3 regions of the Peribacillus sp. Hz7 genome follow, and region 3 is predicted to be linked to each of the others. Evidence: riboswitches for the same ligand, from Rfam matches in the RefSeq annotation. Region 3 holds a riboswitch; each other region holds the start of a gene.
What was found. A riboswitch is a leader RNA that binds a small molecule or an ion and turns the genes downstream of it on or off. The one in region 3 is predicted to bind cobalamin.
Positions count from the first base shown of each region.

Region 1: it holds a riboswitch for cobalamin, as region 3 does, so the genes downstream of both, ACE199_RS08880 (ribonucleoside-diphosphate reductase subunit alpha) here and ACE199_RS12770 (ABC transporter substrate-binding protein) in region 3, are expected to answer to the same signal.
Region 2: it holds a riboswitch for cobalamin, as region 3 does, so the genes downstream of both, cntE (staphylopine family metallophore export MFS transporter CntE) here and ACE199_RS12770 (ABC transporter substrate-binding protein) in region 3, are expected to answer to the same signal.

Region 1 is NZ_JBHHJV010000004.1:271,572-275,940, reverse strand. Features, by position in the region: gene ACE199_RS08880 (ribonucleoside-diphosphate reductase subunit alpha) at 1-1,959, opposite strand, end outside; cobalamin riboswitch at 2,131-2,311, opposite strand; gene ACE199_RS08875 (manganese-dependent inorganic pyrophosphatase) at 2,569-3,498, shown strand; gene ACE199_RS08870 (homogentisate 1,2-dioxygenase) at 3,655-4,369, opposite strand, start outside.
Region 2 is NZ_JBHHJV010000006.1:45,669-50,037, forward strand. Features, by position in the region: gene nikA (nickel ABC transporter substrate-binding protein) at 1-659, opposite strand, end outside; gene cntE (staphylopine family metallophore export MFS transporter CntE) at 809-1,984, opposite strand; cobalamin riboswitch at 2,215-2,396, opposite strand; cobalamin riboswitch at 3,119-3,307, shown strand; gene nikA (nickel ABC transporter substrate-binding protein) at 3,467-4,369, shown strand, end outside.
Region 3 is NZ_JBHHJV010000008.1:69,590-73,958, reverse strand. Features, by position in the region: gene ACE199_RS12775 (FecCD family ABC transporter permease) at 1-669, opposite strand, end outside; gene ACE199_RS12770 (ABC transporter substrate-binding protein) at 635-1,603, opposite strand; cobalamin riboswitch at 1,726-1,898, opposite strand; gene ACE199_RS12765 (cobyric acid synthase) at 1,950-3,473, opposite strand; gene ACE199_RS12760 (cob(I)yrinic acid a,c-diamide adenosyltransferase) at 3,491-4,027, opposite strand; gene ACE199_RS12755 (nitroreductase family protein) at 4,053-4,369, opposite strand, start outside.

The DNA of each region.
Region 1 (4,369 bases), on a different contig from region 3:
CTTCTTTTCCTCATAAAATTCGATTTCGTATAATGGATCGATGCCGTCTGTTGAGTTCCCGATTTTTGCTGTGGACGAGTTCGGCGCAACAGCCATCAAATATCCATTACGAATTCCGTTTTGTTGAATGTTGTGTTTCAGTTCGTTCCATTTCTCATCATGGTAGTCGCGCAGTTCGAAATAGTGACCGGTCTGCCAGTCTGAACCTTCGAAATAGCGGTAGCTGCCTTTTTCTTTTGCTAGTTCGCATGATGCTTGAATCGTTAAGTAAGCGATTGTTTCGTATAAAGAATCAGCAAGCTGAATCGCTTCTTCAGATTCCCAGTAGATTTTTTTGACCGCGAGCAGGTGATGCCATCCGAATGTTCCAAGACCAATCGCGCGATAACGTTGATTAGAAATCTTTGCTTGTTTAACAGGTAAGGTATTGATATCAATCACATTATCAAGCATGCGTACTTGAATAGGAATTAAGCGTTCTAGAACTTTCGCTTCAACAGCACGTGGTAAATTAATAGAAGAAAGATTGCAAACGACGAAGTCTCCGCTTTTTCTTACGATAACAATGTCGCCATCTTCTGTTTCATATTCTTCTGTAATCGATGTCGGACTTAGGTTTTGGGCGATTTCGGTACATAGATTTGAGCAATAAATCATTCCTTTATGACGATTCGGATTTTTTCGATTCACCTCATCGCGATAGAACATATAAGGAGTTCCTTCTTCTAATTGTGAAATCATAATTCCTTTCATGACATCAATCGCTTGTACTTTTTCGTAAGCATAGCTTGGGAGTTTACCATGTTCGGCTGCTTCAACAGCGAGTGCGTAGTGCTTACGGAAGCTTCCGTTGCCCTTTTCCTCATCGTAAAAATCTTCAAGAGAGAAGCCGAGATTTTGCTTCACACTATGCGGATCGAATAAGTACCATTCTTTACGATCTCGAACTGCTTCCATAAATAAATCAGGAATACAAACCCCAGTAAAAATATCATGAGCTTTCAAACGGTCATCCCCGTTTTGTGTTTTTAAGTCTAGGAAACTCATAATGTCTTTATGCCAGGCATCTAAGTAAATAGCAATCGCACCTTTTCGTTGTCCAAGCTGGTCTACGCTAACCGCCGTTTGATTGAATAGGCGAATCCAAGGAGTAGTGCCAGAGCTGTTTCCAGAGAAGCCGCGAATATCTGATCCAAGAGAACGAATCTTTCCTACGTATAATCCAACGCCGCCGCCAAACTTGGATACTTTTGCGGCATCGTAGTTTGAAAGATAAATGCCATCAATGGAATCTTCTACAGCATCAATAAAACAGGAACTTAGTTGTCCGTGCGTTTTTCCTGCATTGGATAGTGTAGGTGTGGCAACCGTCATATAAAGATTAGACATCGCCCAGTAGGCTTCTTTAATTAGATCTAGACGTTTATCTTTCGGTTCATTACGCATAATTTCCATCGCGATAATCATAAAGCGTTCTTGCGGCAACTCATAGACAGCGTTTTTCTCAGGGCGAGCTAAGTAACGGTCATTTAGCAAGTAGATGCCAATATAAGAGAAAAGCTTATCCTTCTCGGGGTCAATAGATCGTCCTAATTCTTCCATTTCTGCTTTTGTATAAGATTCTAGTAATTCCGCTTTATAAACAGGGTAACGTTGCCCTTCTTGTACGCTTGATAGCTGTTTTATTAAATCGTAGAACGGGCCGTAAGAAGTGTCTGTATACCCGCGATTGATTTGCGCTTCTCGATACATAGAGTTTAATAATTCTGCAGCAGCAACGAATGTCCAGTCTGGAGCATCAATATCGACGTTCTCAAGTGCCATTTGGATAAGCTTCTTAGACGTTTGTGCAGCACCTACATCTGCTTGTCGATCCAACCATTTTTGAAAGCGTTGTTTGTATTTATCCATATGGAGTGTATGGTCGAAATCATTTGATAGGGAAGCCAACTGCAACATGCTTTGTTCTTTTGAATTTGTTAGAGTAGTCAAGGGAAGAAGCCTCCTTTTGTATTTTAGGTAAATAAAAAAATCCACCCGAGAATGAGTGGATTAAACGACTGAAATAAAAGACTAGTAAAGATAGCTTTTAGGCAATCGTTTCATCATCTCAATCCTCGAAGAATAAGAAACTAGAATGAAGTATAGGCAGGTCTCCTGACTTATGATCTCTCTACTTTGAGTCCTTCCCGTATTCCGATTAATACAGTGGCTTTCTCATTTCGTCACATTTACAGTTGCGAGGACAGTTCCGGATTCTCACCGGATTCCCTATTTAGCCATCTCTGGCACCTTTACTTTATATATCAATATATAGATGTTTTTGGTTTATTTTTGTCAATATCTAGTATTGATTGCAAGTATTATCATAATCTATCTTTTGCTAAATTTCAACTATTTATTTTTGAGCATGGAAAGGATAAATTATATTATTTAACCTATATAAAAAGTAGGAAAAAGGAATATTAGGAATTTAAAATGGCTAAAATTGTGATAGAATAGAGGGGACATATGGTATTCTTTCAAAGGAAGATTACCAATAAAATTTTACACAAAAGGAGAAATAACGTGGAAAAAGTACTTATTTTCGGACATAAAAATCCAGATACAGATACAATTTGTTCTAGTATCGCTTATGCTGATTTAAAAAAACAATTAGGTGTTGAAGCTGAACCAGTTCGTTTAGGTGAAGTAAATGGCGAAACACAATATGCATTAACACAATTTAATTTCGATGCGCCTCGCCTTGTTGAAAAAGTAGCTGGCGAAGCAGCTGGCGTTATTTTAGTTGACCATAACGAACGTCAACAAAGTGCAGATGATATCGATCAAGTACAAGTGTTAGAGGTTATTGATCATCACCGTATCGCTAACTTTGAAACAAGTGATCCGTTATATTATCGTGCTGAGCCTGTTGGATGTACAGCAACGATTTTAAATAAATTGTATAAAGAAAATGGAAAATCAGTTCCGAAAGAAATTGCTGGTTTAATGTTATCAGCTATTATTTCTGATACATTATTGTTTAAATCACCAACATGCACAGACCAAGATGTAGCAGCAGCAAAAGAATTAGCAGAGATTGCTGGTGTAGATGCTGAAGCATACGGTTTAGAAATGCTTAAGGCTGGTGCTGATTTAAGCGACAAAACAGTAGAGCAATTAATTTCTCTTGATGCAAAAGAATTCTCAATGGGAGAAGCAAAAGTAGAAATCGCTCAAGTGAATGCGGTAGACACAAATGACGTACTTGCTCGTCAAGCTGAGATCGAAGCAGTAATTAATAAAGTGATTGACGAAAAAGGATTAGATCTATTCTTCTTCGTTGTAACAGACATTTTAAATAATGATTCTGTAGGTCTTGCACTTGGTAAAGAAGCAAGCGCAGTTGAAAAAGCTTATAATGTATCATTAACAAACAACACAGCAACGCTTAAAGGTGTTGTATCTCGTAAAAAGCAAATCGTTCCAGTATTAACGGATGCTTTTACAAAATAATTTGTAGAATAAAGGCTGTTCGAAAGTTGCTTTCGGGCAGCCTTTTTACATGTAAACGTATTTTTGGGAAGGCTTAATGGTTGAAGGGACTTACTTCATCATATTTACTGCTTGTATAGTCCATTCATTGTTGCTGCCGTTGTATAAGAAGGTGTATTAAGGAAGCCAGCTGATCATATATTTGTTATCTTCTGTTGGATGTGCTTCTTTTACAATATGGAGAGGTTGGAATGTGTCGACCATGACCGCGAGTTCGAGCGTTTCTTTTTTGCCGATACTAGCTTCAATTTTCCCGGGATGCGGCCCATGCGGCAAACCGCTTGGATGCAGGGTGATAGATCCTTTTTCAACCCCGCGCCGGCTCATAAAGTTGCCGTCTACGTAATAAAGCATTTCATCGCTATCTACATTGCTATGCACATATGGAGCGGGAATGGCTTTTGGGTGATAATCATACATACGAGGTACGAAGGAACAAACAACATAATTGTGTGCTTCAAACGTTTGGTGGACTGGCGGCGGCTGATGAACGCGGCCTGTTATCGGCTCAAAATCATGGATACTGAACGCGTATGGAAACAAGTAGCCATCCCATCCGATTGCATCAAGCGGGTGGAAATCATACGTATAGGATGTAAGCATTCCTTGTGCACGGACGCGCACTTCAAATTCTCCTTTCTCATCTTTCGTCACTAATCTTTCCGGGGTGCGAAAGTCGCGCTCGCAAAATGGAGAGTGCTCAAGCAATTGTCCAAATTCGTTTCGGTAGCGTTTGGGCGGTACAATCGCCGAATTAGATTCAAGAATTAAAAATCGTGCTTCTTCTGATTCAAGCATAACGCGATAGGTTGTGCCGATTGGGATGACAAGA
Region 2 (4,369 bases), on a different contig from region 3:
TTATAAATCGCATATTCATCGACTTTATATTCTTCTAAAATCCACGGGCCTGTACCAATAGCTTCTTTGACACCTTTTGATGTGTCGTCACCTTTTGGGAATCCAGCTGCACCTAAAATACGAACAGGACGTGCAACTGCCAGCTCTTGAAGTGCTGCATAGTAAGGTTCTGTTAATGTCATTTCAAGCGTGTGTTCGTTCACTACTGTGAACTCATCAATCTTTGTCATAACGCCTAACCACGTATGTCCGCCTGTTGCATTCATATTTTTTAGTAATGAATCAAAGTTGCGTTTAATAATAGCTGCATCTAAATTAGAGCCATCTGAAAATTGGACGTTCTTACGAATATGGAATGTATATTTTTTACCATCTTCAGAAATATCCCAACTTTCTGCTAATTTAGGAACCAATTCACCGTTTTCTCCGTAGCTAATAAGGGGCTCATACACCATTGTTTGTGCGAACATTTGTGATGGATTGTAAATGTGCGGATTCATTTCTCCAACGTCGCGTGGCCATGAAGTTGTGAGCATATTATCTTCTTCTTTTTCCTTGCTGTTCTCGTTATCATTTGAGCATCCAGCGAAAAAAATCGATAGTGCTAGCATCATGAAAAAGAATAGGGTTAGTCCTTTTTTTCGTTTATTGCGTTTCATATCAACTTCTCCTTTATAATTGATTTGTAAGATAAGTAAACAGTCAAAACTGTAGAACCCATTTTGATCTACTTGTTTAAAATGGGTTCTTTGTATTTATCGCAAAATATGGGTTTGTGAAGTATTTTTAATCAAACTTTATTTCAAAGTTACAACTGTTTGTATAATTCTTTCGGTTTCTGTATAAAGAGCACAAGCATTATTAAAGCGATTAATACTGTGCATACGATAAAGAGTCCTTCATATGAGAACCACTGGATAACCCATCCCATGATAAAGCCACCTAGTGCAAAACCTAAATCATAAGAGGCGAGGAAAACACCGAGTAATACATACTTCGATTTTTCTGGGATAGCAAAGGATAAATAAGTGGTCAATGTTGGATATAACATAGCAGAAACTAATCCATTGAAAATAGCAGAAACATATAAGAGCCAAGGCACTTGAGTAACAAACAATAACAAGGATGTGCCAATGATTGAAGTACTCAATACGATAAGTATAAAATTTGTATGCCACTTGCCATCAGAAGGAATATATTTCCTGAAGAGATACCTACTTGCGACAACGATCATCGATTGCAATAGCAAGTACGCAACAGGGGTTCCAATTTCTTCTGTGACTAAATAGAGCGGTAAGAATGTATTAAGCGCACCAAAGACGAATGCACCAGTGAGCATAACAGTTGATGCTTGTATTAAGCTCTGTTTATTTGGAGCGCTTAAAAAACTTTCTTTTACGAGTTTAAGAGAAACGGGCTTGGACGCTGCTTTCGTTTCTTCAAATGGTGTTCTAAATTGTAGGAGTAGTGGTAGCAGTGCAAGAGTGATGACCAATACATAAATGGCTTGCATATCCGCCCATAAATACAGGGCTAGTGCAGGTCCGTACAATCCTGGTAACACCGTAGAAAGTGAATACATGGCCATCCCTTGTCCACGATCCTTATCTCGTAAAATATCTGCAATCCCGATTTGCATCGACATAGAGAAGAAGGCTGTGACTACACCTTGAAGTGATCGAACAGCGTACAAGCTATCCACTTCTAACCAAACATACAATAGTAGTGCTAGTGCATGAACAATGAGTAATGTCCACATTACTTTTTTAACGCCGTATTTAGCAATCATTTGTCCAGCAAATGGGCGTAAGAACATACAAACAAACATGTAAAGCCCCATCATGATTCCAATTTCAGAGGTCTTAAAGCCATAATGCTCTGCCTGTAGAGGGAAAATTACAGTCAATACGGAATTGGCTGTAAAGAATAGCATCGATAGCAAATAGAGCTGGATCATTTTGAAACTTATAGGTTTTATATTCAACGGCTGCTCCTCACTTATTTCCCCTGCTACTTGCACACTTGTATAGTTTCTCTTGTTTAATTTTTTGTTTCACTATTATTGATTCTCCTCTCTATTTTTCCACATCCCCATACAATAAAAAAACAGCTCCTACACAAGGTAGTAGCTGTGAAAACGATTCTATGTAAAAGTACATATTTGTACAAGTCATGCAAGCGTTCTAACATCTCCCTATCCTCCGTAGGTTTTTTCGATGTTGTAAATCACTGGCAGGTCTCCTGACTTATGATCATCACTAAACTACACCTTCCCATCCTTCGACAGTGGTTTTTTGTAGGTAGCTCCCATTTACAGTTGCGGGACAGTACCGGACTTTCACCGGTTTCCCTTTTAAGCCAGATTAAACAATCTGGCACCAGCATTACATAGTATTCGATTATGGAGTACTATACCACACTTCACATATGTGTCAAGTTTTTCTAGTTGTTCCTTTAACACCAATATTTCCGCTACTCTATTTTGTACACTATTATTACCTGCCGTGCTATAGCTTGGCGGTCTAGACATTACTTCTGAAAAAAACGACTAAAATATCTAGGGTGATCAAAAGTTTTTTACTAGTTATTTTGTGCGTAATCTTGTTAAACAGCGAGAAGATGCAAGTCTTCATTACATATCCTTTACCAGAGAAAGAGAATATGTATTCTTTATTTCAAACTCAACAAAGCGATTTTATTCTTCTAAAAGTACAAAGATATTTTGAATTTGATAAAAAAACTTCATCTTACTATTCAAGGTTCTATTAAAGAGCATCGAAGCACAATAGAATTAACTAAATCATAGTTAATGTTTCATTCTGAAAAACATCAGAATCATAATTTGATATAGCAAAAATTTGCAATAACGAATATAATTTGTGATAGGTAAACTTTTTTTGATTTCATTTCCATGAAGTGAATATTTCCATTTTGAGAGAACATGTGTAATTTCTTTCTTATTTACTGTATTTCGTTTATAGATAGGGTTAGTGGCTGAATTTATCAAAAATTACTTAAGGTTGAAACTAATAAAATATAATAGTTTACAAATGATTTTCACTTAATCATTTTCAAGATAGATAAGCTTTATATTTCATTATGAAGATAAAGAAAAATTTCATATGGTATTGGAATGGGTGTATTCGTTTAATTGCGAATACTTAAATGGGAAGCCGGTGCAAAATCCGGCACGGTCCCGCCGCTGTAAGGGGGAGTCCTATGTATAAGAGCCACTGGATAATATCCGGGAAGGCGCATAGAGATGATGAACCTAAGTCAGAAGACCTGCCCGTTCTAGAAATGCTGTTAAACCTACGGGAGATGGGGGAGGTATTAGAGTGCTATGAAGACGAATTTGTTCTTAAACGATAGGCATTTCTGACCTGATAAATTCTGGTTGGGAATGCTTTTTTTGTAGTTTATATTTTATCGAATAATTAAAATTTGTAATTGAAGGTGAGAAAATATGTTTTTAAAAAGGTCTAATTTATTCCGTTCATTTGTTGGACTACTAGTAATGTTCACAATCTTTGTTGCTGGTTGCAGCAACACAACAAAAGATCAAGAAAATGCATCAGATAAAGAAAAAACAAAAGTTGTTACTTTTTCTTGGCCTGGAGATATCGGTGACTTAAATCCACACACGTATTTTCCAAATGAATTTTTTTCCCAGGCTATGGTATACGAACCTCTTGTTTATTACGGTGAAGGTGGAGAAATTCAGCCTTGGTTAGCAGAGAGCTGGGATATATCGAAAGATGGAAAAGAATATGTATTCCATTTGAGAAAAGATGTTCAATTTTCTGATGGTTCGCCATTTAATGCTGAAATCGTTAAGAAAAACTTTGATACGGTTTTAGATAATCGTAAACAACATGAATGGGTGGAATTAATTAATCAAATTAAAAGTACAGAAGTAGTCGATGAATATACATTTAAACTTACTTTACATAACTCGTATTATCCAACTCTTCAAGAACTAACTTATGTCAGACCTTTGAGATTTGTGGGCGAAGCTGCTTTTCCTGACAGTCAAAATACATTTAAGGACGGACTCAAGTCGCCGATTGGCACTGGTCCATGGGTATTGAGCGAATATAAGAAAAATGAGTTTGCTGTATTCGAAAGAAACGAACAGTATTGGGGTACTAAACCTAAAGTAGATAAGGTAGTTGTTAAAGTTATTATGGACGGCGAGTCTAGAGTATTAGCTTTTGAGAAAAAGGAACTTGATTTTATTTTTGGTAACGGCGTCATCAGCCAAGATTCATTCCAATTCTTGAAGAATTCTGGAAAATATGAAACTAAATTGTCAGAACCTACAGCTACAAGAACGTTGCTTTTTAACACAAATAACGAAGCTACTAAA
Region 3 (4,369 bases):
ACCGATAACGAAAAACGGCAGGATAATTACAATATAGTTCCAACCGCGCATCGACACACTCCCCATGAGCCAGCCGATAATTTGACGTAATTCCTCACCTGTTAACGCAATCATGAGCGAAATGAACGCACTTAAAAATGAACTAAAAATAATCCCTGTTAAAATAATCGTTTCAACCTTCATCGATCGATCCATTTTTTTAGCAAAAAGAAGTACACAAAAAATCGTGACGACCGAAAAGATTACGCTCAATATCGGAAGTGTAAAGCTACCTAAAACAGGTATAGAAAGTCCAAGAAAAATCGTCGCAACGGCTCCAACAGATGCGCCTGAAGAGACCCCTAATGTATATGGATCCGCAAGCGGGTTGCGCAACAAACCTTGAAAGGCAGCTCCCGCAATAGCGAGAGATGCCCCTACTAAGCCCGCTAACAACACACGCGGCAAGCGAATATTCATGACAATATTCGTAAACATCGTATCTGGTTGTGCTGCAATGGGTAAATGAAATACTTCCTTACCTAATATCTGAAATAATGTGAGAAAAGGAACTGAAACTGAACCAATTGAAATCCCTACCATCATCGAGAATAGTAGAAAACTAACGGCAATAATATAAGCTAAAGGTTTATTATTAGTTAAAGATTTCCGGATAGATTGCTTCAGCAAGTTCCTCTACTCCCTCTACTAAACGTGGGCCAGAACGAGTAACTAAATCAGAATGCACATCATAGATTTGTTCCTGTTTAATCGCTGTAACATCTTCCCACCCGCTGCGGCTTTTCACTTGGGCAACTGGATCTTCTGTGTAGTATCCATAAGTCGTAACGATTACATCTGGATTAGCAGCAATCATTGATTCTTCATCAATTTTAGCCCATCCTTCAAGATCTCCTGCTACATTATCTGCTCCAATCATTTGCAGCATTTCATTCATAAATGTATTTTTACCCGGAGAATAAATTTCAGGTGCTGGCGATACTTCAATCAACACTTTCTTACGGTCCTGCTCTGTCACAGCCTTCGCCTTTTCTTCAATCTCTTTTAAATCTTCCTGCATATCTTGAACAAGTTCCTCTGCTGCTTCGTTTTCACCTGTTGCTTGACCAATCATTTCAATGGATTCATAGACCTGTTCAAAGTTTTGTGAATCATTAACGACTAGTACTGGAATACCTACTTCTTTTAATTGTTTAATTCCTTCGCTTCCATTATGAGCATTAGAGGCATGAGCCAGCACTAAATCCGGCTCCATTGCAATCACCTTCTCCGTATTCATCTCCATGCCGCCGATTTTCTCAATCTTCTCTACCTCTTTTGGATAATTATCGTTATCTGAAACACCGACAACATTGTCACCTGCCCCTAGTTCAAAAACAATTTCTGTGTTGCTCGGAATAAGGGAAACAATTTTTTTCGGCTCTTTTTCAATTGTCACTTCTTCACCCGCAGCATCCTTAATTGTCACCGGAAAAGCTTGAGTAGCAGTTGGCTCATTCCCTTTAGAAGTTGAAGCATTTTCTTCTTTAGAAGAATCACCACATCCTGCCATAAGACCTACCGAAAGTACTAACAAAGCTGACAAACTAGATAATTTTTTCATGCTTATCCCCCATTTTGCTTTTTTGAACATAGAAAAAACACCTCCTACAGGATAAGAGATGTTTGCATGGCTATTATGTATAAATGGATATCCGCCATACACTTTCCTATCCGCGTAGGTATTATAAGTGTTCGGATAGGCAGGTCTCCTGGCTTTTAGAAACCGTTTACAACACCTTCCCATAAACCTACAGTGGCATTCGCTGTAAACTTCTAATAACAGTGGCGGGACCGCGTTGGATTTTCACCAACTTCCCTTTTAAGTCAATGTAGACACCTTATCCGTTTCATATGTATAGTTCATTATGCTTGATTATACACTAAAGATGGATAGGAGATAATCTTTTTTATGATTCGAAGGAAAATTCAGGATTTATTAGCTGATACACGCGTTCCATATCAATATGTTGCTTTACATGATTCGCAAGCAAATTATAAGCCTCTTCTCGTCTCTCGGCATCCGATTTAACCGTTTCCTGCACTTCCGGCAACCCTTTTTGTTTACGAATTTGATTAACTAGTTCTCTCGTAAATTGACGATTATGAAACACACCGTGAAAATACGTGCCGATGACACGCCCATCATTCGATATGGCACCATCCTCGCGGCCATCTTCTAATAATAAAAAAGGACTTGCTTTGGCAGCATCAATTTTTGTTCTTCCAAGGTGAATTTCAAAACCTGAAAGTGTCATCTCACTTAATCCGATTGCTTGAACAAGACGACCTGTCATTTGCTTTGTTTTCTTTTCTTTATTAAAAACGGTCTTCACTGGAAGCAAAGAAAGGCCAATCGCACTTTCACCACTGCCTTCTACTGCATCAGGGTCTAGTAATTCACATCCTAGCATTTGAAAACCGCCACATATACCGATAACTCGCTTTCCTTTTGCATGAAGTTCACAAATGGCCCGGTCAAATCCTTCCTCTTTCAACCACGCTAAGTCACCGATTGTATTTTTCGTACCCGGAATAATTAATAGATCTGGCTCGCCAAGCTCTTTTACTAAACTAACGAGGCGCACACCAACATCCGGTTCATCAAAAAGTGGATCCACATCCGTAAAGTTAGAAATACGAGGTAGACGAATCATCGCTACATCAATCGCAAATTCATTTTGCTTTGGTTTTTTAAAACGTAATGAAGAAAGGGCAAGGGAATCTTCCGCTTCAATATTGACATCAATATATGGAACAACACCGAGGACCGGGATGCCTGTTTCCTGCTCAACCCAACGGATTCCGTCATCCAGCAGTTCACGCATACCACGGAATTTATTAATAATAATGCCCTTAACACGCTTTCTTTCCGCTTCATCTAAGAGTGCTAGCGTTCCGACAATAGAAGCAAATACGCCTCCGCGGTCGATATCAGCAACTAAAATAACCGCTGCATCTGCCAAATGAGCCATTCGCATATTAGCAATATCTCGATCTTTCAAATTAATTTCTGCTGGACTGCCTGCCCCTTCTAAAACGATTACATCATAGGATTGTTGCAGCTTACGAACGGATTGTTCCACGATTGGCATCGCTTCTTGGACAAAGTTGTTACGATAGCTTCTCGCATCCATATCTAAAAAGTGTCTACCATGAACAATCACTTCTGACACCATATCTTGCTTTGGTTTTAATAAAATGGGATTCATATCGGTTGTCGCAACGACACGTGCTGCTTCCGCTTGAACGCCTTGCGCTCGTCCAATCTCACCGCCATCTGATGTCACGAATGAATTCAGCGCCATGTTTTGTGATTTAAAGGGCACAACACGTAATCCATCATTAGAAAAAATTCGGCAGAAGGCTGTACAAATGACACTTTTCCCTACATCAGAGGATGTTCCTTGAATCATAATTGCTTTTGCAGTCATAAACATACCTCGCTTCTTTAAAATTCTAATCCTTTTACAGCAGGAATTCCGCTTTCATAGTAATGTTTCGTCGCATCAATCGTAGACACAAGATCAGCAAGTTCGATTAATTCATTCGCTGCACTTCTCCCTGTTACAACGAGATGCATATGAGAGGGGCGGTTACGAATCGCTTCCACCACTTCTGCAAGCGGTAGGACATCCCCGATTGGAAATGTAGAAATCGCTAATGCATTGTTGAGTTCATCTAATACAAGCAAATCCGTTTCAGGATTTTGAAGCGCTTCTTTCGCTTTTGCCCAAGCCTGCTTTAGAGCTGCTCGATGTTCTTCTGGTGTTTTCGTCCATGTAAACCCGATGCCTAATTGCTCCATTTCAACACCTAATTTCCGAAGTGCCAATGCCTCGCCATATGTGCGCTCTGGCGATTTAATAAACTGCAAGTATTTCACGTTCATTCCTCGGCCAATGGCCCGAAGCGTCACACCAAGTGAGGCCGTTGTTTTTCCTTTTCCCTCACCTGTATAAATCAAGAACAGTCCTTGGCGTGCCATCTCAATCTCCTCTTTTCCTTATGATTTAGAGCCAAACGGTTTTTTCGGTATAAGGAGTTCGTTTCGTCGCTGGCACTTCTTGATCGGCTTTTGGATACCCGATAAAAATTGTCCCTACTACCTTTTGATTTTCTGGCGACCCAATAAACCGATGCATTCTTTCGTCATGAACAAGACCGACTCCTCTTGTACGCCAAACAAACCCTAGACCAAGCTCTCCAGCTGCAAGCCACATCGATTGAATCGCACAACATACTGCAAATACATTATCGTGAGAGGCATCTGAATCATCCGGAACCTGATCTGCCGTTACAACAATGACGACCGGTGTCGATGTCACGA